Regions from separate parts of the Weizmannia sp. FSL K6-0777 genome, predicted to be linked through region 2. Evidence: riboswitches for the same ligand, from Rfam matches in the RefSeq annotation. Region 2 holds a riboswitch; the other holds the start of a gene.
The links. A riboswitch is a leader RNA that binds a small molecule or an ion and turns the genes downstream of it on or off. The one in region 2 is predicted to bind thiamine pyrophosphate.

Region 1 (4,719 bases), 820 kb from region 2:
AACGCATCAAACAGGATTGATAAATCATTTCGTTTCTTCTGTTTTCACAGTGAAAATTTTGAAATACAAACGGGCTTTTGGTAAAATTGTGGTTTGTAAGAGACAGTGTAACCTGAAAGCCTGCATTATATCTTGCAAATATAATTGGATAGGTGGTTATCAATAATGGAACAAACAAAGCCGTACAGAGTCTTATTGTATTACAAGTATGTTGAAATTGAAAATCCGGAAGCCTTTGCAGCCGAACATTTGCAGTTTTGCAAAGAGACCGGTTTAAAGGGGCGTATCCTCGTTGCCAAAGAAGGGATCAACGGCACCGTTTCCGGAACGGTTGAACAAACAACCAAATATAAAGAAAAGATGCACGCCGATCCCCGGTTCCGGGACATGGTCTTTAAAGAAGATGAAGCAGATGGCCATGCGTTTAAAAAAATGCACGTCCGCCCGCGTAAGGAACTGGTTACGCTGCGGCTTGAAAAAGATATCAATCCGAATGAAAAAACGGGAAAATATTTATCCCCGAAAGAATTTCGCGAGGCGCTGCTGGCTGAAGATACCGTTGTACTGGATGCGCGCAATGATTATGAGTATGATCTCGGCCATTTCCGCGGAGCATTGCGCCCGGATATCCGCGCTTTCCGCGAACTGCCGGGATGGGTGCGCGAACATAAAGATCAATTAAAAGGCAAAAGAATTGTGACGTATTGCACAGGCGGCATCCGCTGTGAAAAATTTTCGGGCTGGCTTTTGGAAGAAGGGTTTGAAGATGTCGGCCAACTGCACGGCGGGATTGTAACATACGGAAAGGATCCGGAAGTGCAGGGCGAGCTGTGGGACGGCAAACTGTATGTATTCGACGAACGGATTTCCGTTCCGGTCAATCGAAAAGAACATGTCGTTGTCGGCCGGGATTATTTTACGGGGGAACCGTGCGAACGTTATGTCAACTGCGCCAACCCGGCCTGCAACAAGCAAATTTTATGCTCGGAAGAAAATGAACATAAATATATGCGGAGCTGCTCGCATGAATGCCGTACCGTACCAAATAACTTATATGTAAAAGAACACGGCCTTACACCGGAAGAAGTGGCTGAACGGCTGCGCCGGATCGAAGAAGAAGACGCGGCGTTAAACCGGTAACCGGTGCGGCTTTTAACCTTACGATCCGAAAAGCGGATGGTGAAAAAGGGCATGGAAACCGTGCTCGCTCCCTGCCGGAACGATTCCTTGCTTCGGAAACGGCATTTTCTTGAAAGAAACAAGGCCTAAAGAGCGGAATGTGAAAAAGAGAAGAAAAACCGGGAACTGCTGCAAACATCCCAGCTCGGGGGCAGGGTTAACAAGCGGTGCGTTCCGGAACAGAGAAAGGATTTGGTGCAACTGGGCCAAATCCTTTTTATCTGCCTGTTTTTTGTGTAAAATGGGGAAAAATGGGCATCTTTGCCGCTTCATACGCGGTATGGCAGAGGATGAAAATCAGCGGGCAATATTTTCAGGATAGAAAGAAAGGCGGGATTTGGATGTGCGGGAGGTACACGTTAACGGCATCTGTAAATGAATTGGAAGAAAGGTTCCATGCCAAAGCTTCTTTTTCAAGCAGTGAATATGCCAAAAGTTATAATGTCGCGCCTTCGCAAATGGTGGCTGCCGTGATCAGCGCCCATGGGCAGTACAGACTCGGTTTTTTAAAATGGGGCTTGATTCCTTCCTGGGCAAAAGATCCGAAAATCGGGCATAAGATGATCAATGCCAGAAGCGAAACCGTATTTCAGAAACCGGGTTTCCGGGAGGCAGTGAAAAGGCGGCGCTGCCTCATTCCGGCCGATTCTTTTTTTGAGTGGAACCGAAAAGACGGCACCCGGGCGCCGATGCGGATCAGGCTTAAGAACAGGGGCATTTTTGCGATGGCCGGGCTTTGGGAAAAATGGATGGACCAGGAAGGGAATCCGGTCTTTACTTGCACGATTTTAACGACAAAGGCGAACAGGATGATGGCAAAAATTCACGACCGGATGCCGGTGATTTTACGCAGGGAAGATGAAGAAAAATGGCTGGACACATCGGTCACTGAGGCGGGCCGGCTGTTGCCACTCCTTTCGCAGTATGATGCAGACCTAATGGAAATGTATGCCGTATCTGAACGCGTCAATTCGCCGAAAAACAATTTTCCGGAGCTGTTATTGCCAAAAGATTAAATTTTTTGTTGAAATGTTGTGGCAAAAAGTTTATCATAAAGGTGACAATTTCATGAACGTAACCACAGGGGGAGCGTTAAGCTGAGAGTGAACGCCATGTTCTGACCCTTTGAACCTGTCCGGTTAATGCCGGCGTAGGGATGTGGAATTTCTTTTGTCCTCCCATGGTTCGTTATGTTCATGCATACCAAAAGGGGGATTTTTTTATGGGCAAATTAAGTTTACAGGCTATGATTGAAGCGGCTATTTTTGCGGCGTTCGCGCTCGTGTTGGACTTATTGCCGTCCATTAAGGTGACGTCCGCGATTTCTCTGTCGTTTGCCATGCTGCCGATTTTTGTGGTCGCTTTTCGCTGGGGATTTAAAGCAAGTGTTGCTTCCGGATTTATTTGGAGCCTGCTGCAGATCGTCACCGGTGATGCTAATGATATTCTTAACCCGCTTCAGGGCATCATGGAATATCCGGTCGCTTTTTCGTTCATCGGGTTTGCCGGGCTTTTCCGGCCGCTTGTCGAAAGAAGCTGTCGTCACTATAAAAAGGGCACGATGACTTTTTGGATATGCCTTTCCGTTCTTACCGGAAGTTTTGCCCGCTATTTCTGGCATTTCGTAGCCGGCGTGATTTTTTGGGGTTCCTATGCGCCTAAAGGACAGTCGGCGTTTCTCTATTCTCTCATCATGAATGGCGGCACGATGATTGGGAATGCGATTTTATGCGCAGCTGTTGCGGCGATTCTCTTGAATGCCGCCCCGCAGCTGCTGACAAAATACCGCAATCCGCACAGGCATGCGGCATAAAAGCAACTTGAAAACGGCAAGGCCAACTGCGCCTTGCCGTTTTCGCTGAAGGAAAGAGGCTTCATGGTAACAGGCGCCTTGTAAAGCCGGCAGTCCGGTTTTTACTGCTTTTTCGGTTGATGATAGGAGGCTACGGGTAATGCTTTCGAGAAACGGGAAAAGATAAATAGAAGGAAAATGAAAGAAAGGGGATTTTATGGACAAAGACATTCATCACCCGTTTGGCCACCGGGTCATCCCGATGGCTTCGATTGAAAGCGGAACAGGCAGAGAATTGCTGCCGGATCTCTATTGCCTTACCATCCAAATTGTCAATGTGTGCCTGATCGGCAGGGCCGGAACCGATGCATTTGTTCTCGTGGATGCCGGCATGCCGGGTTCTGCCGAAGCGATATTTTCAGCCGTGCGGGCACGCTTCGGGGAAAAGGCAAAACCAAAAGCGGTTTTACTGACGCACGGCCATTTTGACCATGTCGGAGCGATTGCGCCATTATTGGAAAAGTGGGACGTGCCGGTTTTTGCACATCGATTGGAGTTGCCCTATTTAACCGGGCGTGAAACGTATCCGGATCCCGATCCGTCCGTTGAAGGCGGCCTGCTGGCGAAGATTTCCATGATTTATCCGAATGAACCGGTTGATCTTGGCCATGCTGTCCAGCCCCTTCCCGAAGACGGGACGGTCCCATTTTTGCCGGGCTGGAAATGGATCCATACGCCCGGCCATTCGAGAGGGCATGTGTCGTTCTTCAGGGAAGCAGACAGCGTGTTGATCACGGGGGACGCATTTATCACCGTCAGGCAGGATGAATTTTGGAAAGTGCTGGTGCAAAGGCAGGAAGTAAACGGGCCGCCGCGCTATTTTACAAATGACTGGAAAGCGGCCAAACGCTCAGTTGAAAAATTAGCTGCCTTAAAGCCGGAAACTGCTGTTTGCGGCCACGGGATCCCGATGTCTGGCTCCGGCTTGCGGAAAGGGCTTGAGGCCCTTGTATCCGGATTTGATGAAATCGCGCTCCCGGATCACGGGAAATACGTAGATGGCACACAATAGGCGGTTTGTTCATTGCTTCCTTCCCCGCAAAGGTTTACAATAATTTGTAAATGGATGGATATAAAGGGGCGAGAAAATTGGAAGTCAAAGATTTTATGATCCGGGATGTTATTACGGTAAAAAAAGAGACAACGATCCGGGAACTGTTAAAGGTGCTTGCCCACCACCGGATCGGCGGCGTACCGGTCGTGGACGCGGAAGGAAAGCTGCTCGGTATGATCAGCGACGGGGATGTCATCCGCTTTTTGCAGCCAAAGGCACGGACCGTTTACGATTTTTATATTACGATCGTGGTAAATGAGCAGGAAGACTTTAATGAAAAATTGGTGCACAGCCTGGACTTCCCGGTGGAAAAGATTATGAAACGGCGGGAACTGTATACGGTAAGGCCTGAAGACGATTTTGAAAATGCGCTCAGGATTCTGGCAAAACACCATTTTAAAAAGCTTCCGGTCGTCAATCAGGCAGGGCGTGTTGTCGGCGTCATCTCAAGAGGCGATATCATGCGCCAGATTACGGATAAATTGCTCAACAGCTAAATCGCAATGTTTAGACCGGCCTCCCCGGGGAAGACTATACATAACAGTCTTTCGGGGAGGTCAAATCATGAACGGAACTTCAATGCCGCAATCTCCTGAACCGTTGTGGCGCAAAACGGTCACGATGCCGCAATTTC
Region 2 (4,719 bases):
TCCGCCAAGGCAGAAGCAAATCCTGCTGCGGCATGAAACCGGCGGCATCCTGAACCCCATCCGGTTTGCCGTCAAGCAGCACTTTGCCGCCATTCGCCTTTTCAATCCCGGCAATGATATTTAACAGCGTGCTTTTTCCGCATCCGCTCGGCCCGATAAAAGTACAGAATTCACCTTTCCGGATCGTTGCGGAAATGCCTTCCAGCACTTTTTTCCCGCCAAATGTTTTCGTAATACCTTCCAATTGCAAATACGTCATGGCCGGTTTGGAAGAAATTCGTTTGTGTAGGCAGCCTTGATGTTGATTTTTTTCTTAATGACTTTATGGTCATAAAGGAAGTCCATATAACGGCGCCACACTTCTTCCTTCTGTACCCCCCATTCCGCGGCATCGTCCTGGTACTTCGTGCTTAGCCACTTCTGGCTGGCGCGGACAAGCCCTTTATTTGTATCCGGCACGTCCTTAATCAGGATATCGGCGGCCTGTTCCGGGTGCTTGATTGCAAATGTATAGCCTTGAGCCGTAGCCTTCATAAAAGATTTGACAAGAGGTTTATCCCCTTTGGCCAGTTTTTCGCTTGTAATGATGACCGGGCTGTAATAATCAAGCGCAGGGTCGAGATCTTTGACCATGATAAGATTCAGTTTTTTCCCGCTCCGCTCTGCCTGGATGCCGTCCCAGCCGTAATAAATCCATTCAAAATCCGCTTCACGCCCGATTGATTTGAAAAAATCCGTCTGGCCGAGCACAATATTTTTTACTTTGCTGTAGTCGGCGCCATATTTTTCCATGACCGTTTTGATGACGGCTTCTTCAGACGGCGAACCCCAGCCGCCGTAACGTTTTCCTTCAAAGTCTTTCGGAGAAGTGATGTTGTCTTTTTTCAAAGAAGCAAAGCCAGAAGTATTGTGCTGGATAATCGCGGCAATGGACACAATCGGAATTCCTTCCGTCCTTGCCGTGGTGACATTTTCCTGATAGCTGACCCCGAAATCCGCTTTCCCGGAAGCCACCATTTGTTCAGCCGTAATATTGTCCCCCGGCTGGATGATTTTCACATCCAGGCCCTGCTTTTGAAAATAGTGTTTTGTTTTAGCTACATACAGGCCGGTATGATTGGTGTTCGGAAACCAGTCCAGCACAACCGTCACCTTTTGCAGCGCTTTTTTGCTGTTTTCTTTCTGCCCGCTGCTGGTGCATCCAGCAGCAAGCAGCAACATGGCCGCCTGCAAGATGATTAACATTTTCCTCATTGATGATCTTCCTTTCGGTATACCCATGGTGCGGATAGCCTTTGCAAACATTCAACAGCGCCGTATAAAAGAAATGTGAGCCCAATGATGACAGCAGAGATGGCAAACAGGCGGGCCGTCATAAAAGATTTCGTCGCCCTTGTCAGCATGACGCCGAGCCCTTCGCTTGCGCCGAGCCACTCACCGATAATAGCGCCCATCACACTATATGTAACGGCAATTTTTAAACCGGAAAAAAAGTAAGGGAGCACAGCCGGAAATTTGACTTTCCGGTATAGCTGCCATTTTGAAGCATGCATGGTCTTTAACAGTTTCACCAGGTCATCATCCACCGTTTGAAACCCTTCCAGGATGCTCAATGCCAGCGGGAAAAAGCAGATTAAAATGACCACAATGATTTTGGACTGGAGCCCGAATCCGAACCAGACGATTAAAAGCGGCGCAATTGCCACAATCGGAATCGTTTGCGAAACGACCAAAAGCGGCCGGACCAGCATCCGGAAAACGGGAACCATATCCATAAAAACGGCAATCGCTGCGCCAATCACAATGGAAAAGGCTAACCCGATCAATACTTCTTTTGCAGTTTGCCAAATATTGGGCCAAACCATCCATTGCAGGCTTTTCAATTCCTGCCATACTTCCGTCGGTTTTGGCAGCATCCATTCACTGATATGAAAGCCGGCCGTTACCCCTTGCCAGACGAAGAGCAAAAAAATGAGCCAGGCAGCCGTGAGCGCCGTGTTAACGAACCGGCTGCGGCGTTTGTTCGCGATATTTTGCAATTTTTTCATCCATTGTCACCCCGGTGCTTGGCCGGTAATGGATTTTGATCGATGTGAGGACATCAATCGCACCGGCTTGGACGCAAGCATCCTGCGCTTTTTTGATGATCTCAAGCAGCTCGTCAAGATCGCCTTCCATCGTCGTTTCCATTGCCCCGACTTCATAACGTACGCCGGCGTTTTGGACGACTTCGATCGCGCGGTCGACGACACCGTATAAGTCATCACTTTTAATATGCGGAACAACTGAAAAAGAAACCGTTACTTGATTCGATTTTTCCATCAAATTCTCCTCCTTTTTTTCAAATAAAAAAGCTTTCATTGCATGCGCAAGAAAGCCTGTCCATCCAAAACATGCCGAAACATGCTTCAATATGAGACTCCCTACGCTGGCATTATCCAGATCAGGTGAAGGGTCGATGCAAAGCGGCATCCTCTCAGCCAAACCGGCTCCCCTGCTTTTTTTCCTTGTAATTTTATTGTAACATGAAAGCCATCCTTTTTGGCAAAAAATTTTCAATAGGATGGTGCGGTGCGCAAGCCGGCCTTTGCCTGCCTTGGTAAAGATTGGGGCGTTAAGATAGCGGGGATTTTTGACGGCCTTCCTTAACATAGAACGCCTCTACGTTAAGATAGCATGTCTTTTTTTCGGACTTCCTTAACGTAGAACGCCTCTACGTTAAGATAGCATGTCTTTTTTTCGGGCTTCCTTAACATAGAGCGCCTCTATGTTAAGATAGCGGAACTTTTGGGCAGCCTTCCTTAACATAGGACGTCTCTACATTAAGAAAGCATGACTTTTGGGCGGGCTTCCTTAACATAGAACGCCTCTACGTTAAGATAGCGGGCATTTTTTTCGAGCTTCCTTAACGTAGAACGCCTCTACGTTAAGGAAGCGGGACTTTTGGACGACCTTCCTTAACATAGAGAGTTCTACGTTAAGATAGCGGAACTTTTTGCCGGCATTCCTCAACATAGAACGCCTCTACATTAAGAAAGCGGGCATTTTTTTCGAGCTTCCTTAACGTAGAACGCCTCTACGTTAAGGAAGCGGGACTTTTGGGCAGCCTTAACATAGGACGTCTCTACATTAAGAAAGCATGTCTTTTTGTCGAGCTTCCTTTCTATGTTAAGATAAATCCTGCTTTTTTCACCCTTCCTTAACATAGAACGCCCTACGTTAAGATAGCGGGGATTTTTGGTCTCCTTCCTTAACGTAGAGTGACTCTACGTTAAGGTAGCGAGGATTTTTCGCGGCCTTCCTTAACGTAGAGTTCCAACCCGTGCGTAAGTAACGCCGCTTATTCATGCTTTAAAGGCAAGGGTTTCCCTGCATGCCAACCCAAAGTTCCGACTGTTCGAGCGCATAAGCGACATCCAGCAGCCAATGTTCATTTCCTTTCGGCGCAACCAGCTGTACCCCTAAAGGAAGCCCGGCCGCTGTTACATGAACCGGCAGGCTGATCGCCGGCTGCCCGGTTAAATTGGCCAGCTGCGTAAACGGGGAAAACGTTAAGCTCGGTTCAAACATATCATAGACAAGTGCCTGCTGCTTTTCTTTCGGAAGTCCGGTAACGCCAAACAAGCGATCCCGCTCTTTCCCGGTTTGGGTAAGTTCCCCGATTTTCGGTGCCGGAAACGCGGTTGAAGGCGTGATATACAGGTCATAAGTCTCATGGAAAGCAGCCATTTGTGCTGCGGCTTTATCCCACTCCGCAAGGCTCTTTGCGTATTCCGCCGCCGTGACATTTTTCCCGGCAGCATACAAGACCCACGAAACCGGCTCCATATCTTTTTCCGTAAGCGGGCGTCTAAGTGCGCTTTCCAAATCCGAAAGTTCCGCCGCCATTTCCCCGCAGTTCATTAAATAATAGTTTTCCATCAGCCGCCTGCCGTCAACACCGTTTTTGGCTTCTTCCACAAGATGGCCCTCCTGCTCCAGCCATTTTGCCGTTTTATAGACAGCCTGTTTTGCATCGCGGCTGACAGGCGTCCCGACCGGCGATTCAACCGAAAACGCGATCCGGTATTTTTTCGTTCCACTCCGCTCTAGTTCCTTTACATATCCCGGAAAAAGCGGCGTTTGAAAAGCAGCGGCGGGCTCTACCGTTTGTAGCACATCGAGGAGCGCTGCACTGTCTCTGACTGTTTTTGCCAGCACAAAGTCAATAGCCGCCCCTTGCCATTGCCGTCCACGGCCCGGCCCGACCGGTGTCCTTCCCCTTGTCGGCTTTAATCCTGTTAAACTTGTAAAAGAAGCTGGGATGCGGATCGATCCGCCGCCGTCACTTGCACCGGCAACCGGTACCATCCCGGAAGCCACCGCAGCCGCGGAACCACCGCTTGATCCGCCGGGTGAAAAATGGGGATTCCACGGATTGCGCGCCGGACCATAAAGTTCAGGTTCCGTAATATTTTTTAATCCAAATTCCGGTACGTTTGTATGTCCGAGAATGATAAACCCCGCTTCCTTCAATTTTGCCGTAAAAAAAGCATCTTCTCTGGCACGGTTTTGCTGGAGCAGTTTTGATCCGGATGTGAGCAGCTCGCCCTTTACTGCCTGAGAAAGGTCTTTCAGCAAAATCGGCACGCCGGCAAATGGCTGCTCATCTGTACGGAGCGTGGCCGCTTCCTTTTTTGCTTTCTCAAACCGTGTCCGGATGACGGCATTTAAACGCCT

Region 1: another riboswitch for thiamine pyrophosphate. It lies ahead of thiT (energy-coupled thiamine transporter ThiT); the one in region 2 lies ahead of NST70_RS03295 (MTH1187 family thiamine-binding protein).

The regions. Positions count from the first base shown of each region.
Region 1 is NZ_CP151971.1:1,541,505-1,546,223, forward strand. Features, by position in the region: gene NST70_RS07125 (rhodanese-related sulfurtransferase) at 166-1,140, shown strand; gene NST70_RS07130 (SOS response-associated peptidase) at 1,521-2,195, shown strand; TPP riboswitch at 2,253-2,353, shown strand; gene thiT (energy-coupled thiamine transporter ThiT) at 2,402-2,992, shown strand; gene NST70_RS07140 (MBL fold metallo-hydrolase) at 3,189-4,043, shown strand; gene NST70_RS07145 (CBS domain-containing protein) at 4,121-4,582, shown strand; gene NST70_RS07150 (FAD-dependent oxidoreductase) at 4,650-4,719, shown strand, end outside.
Region 2 is NZ_CP151971.1:722,814-727,532, reverse strand. Features, by position in the region: gene NST70_RS03310 (ABC transporter ATP-binding protein) at 1-259, opposite strand, end outside; gene NST70_RS03305 (ABC transporter substrate-binding protein) at 256-1,254, opposite strand; gene NST70_RS03300 (ABC transporter permease) at 1,251-2,048, opposite strand; gene NST70_RS03295 (MTH1187 family thiamine-binding protein) at 1,999-2,322, opposite strand; TPP riboswitch at 2,404-2,506, opposite strand; gene NST70_RS03290 (amidase) at 3,352-4,719, opposite strand, start outside.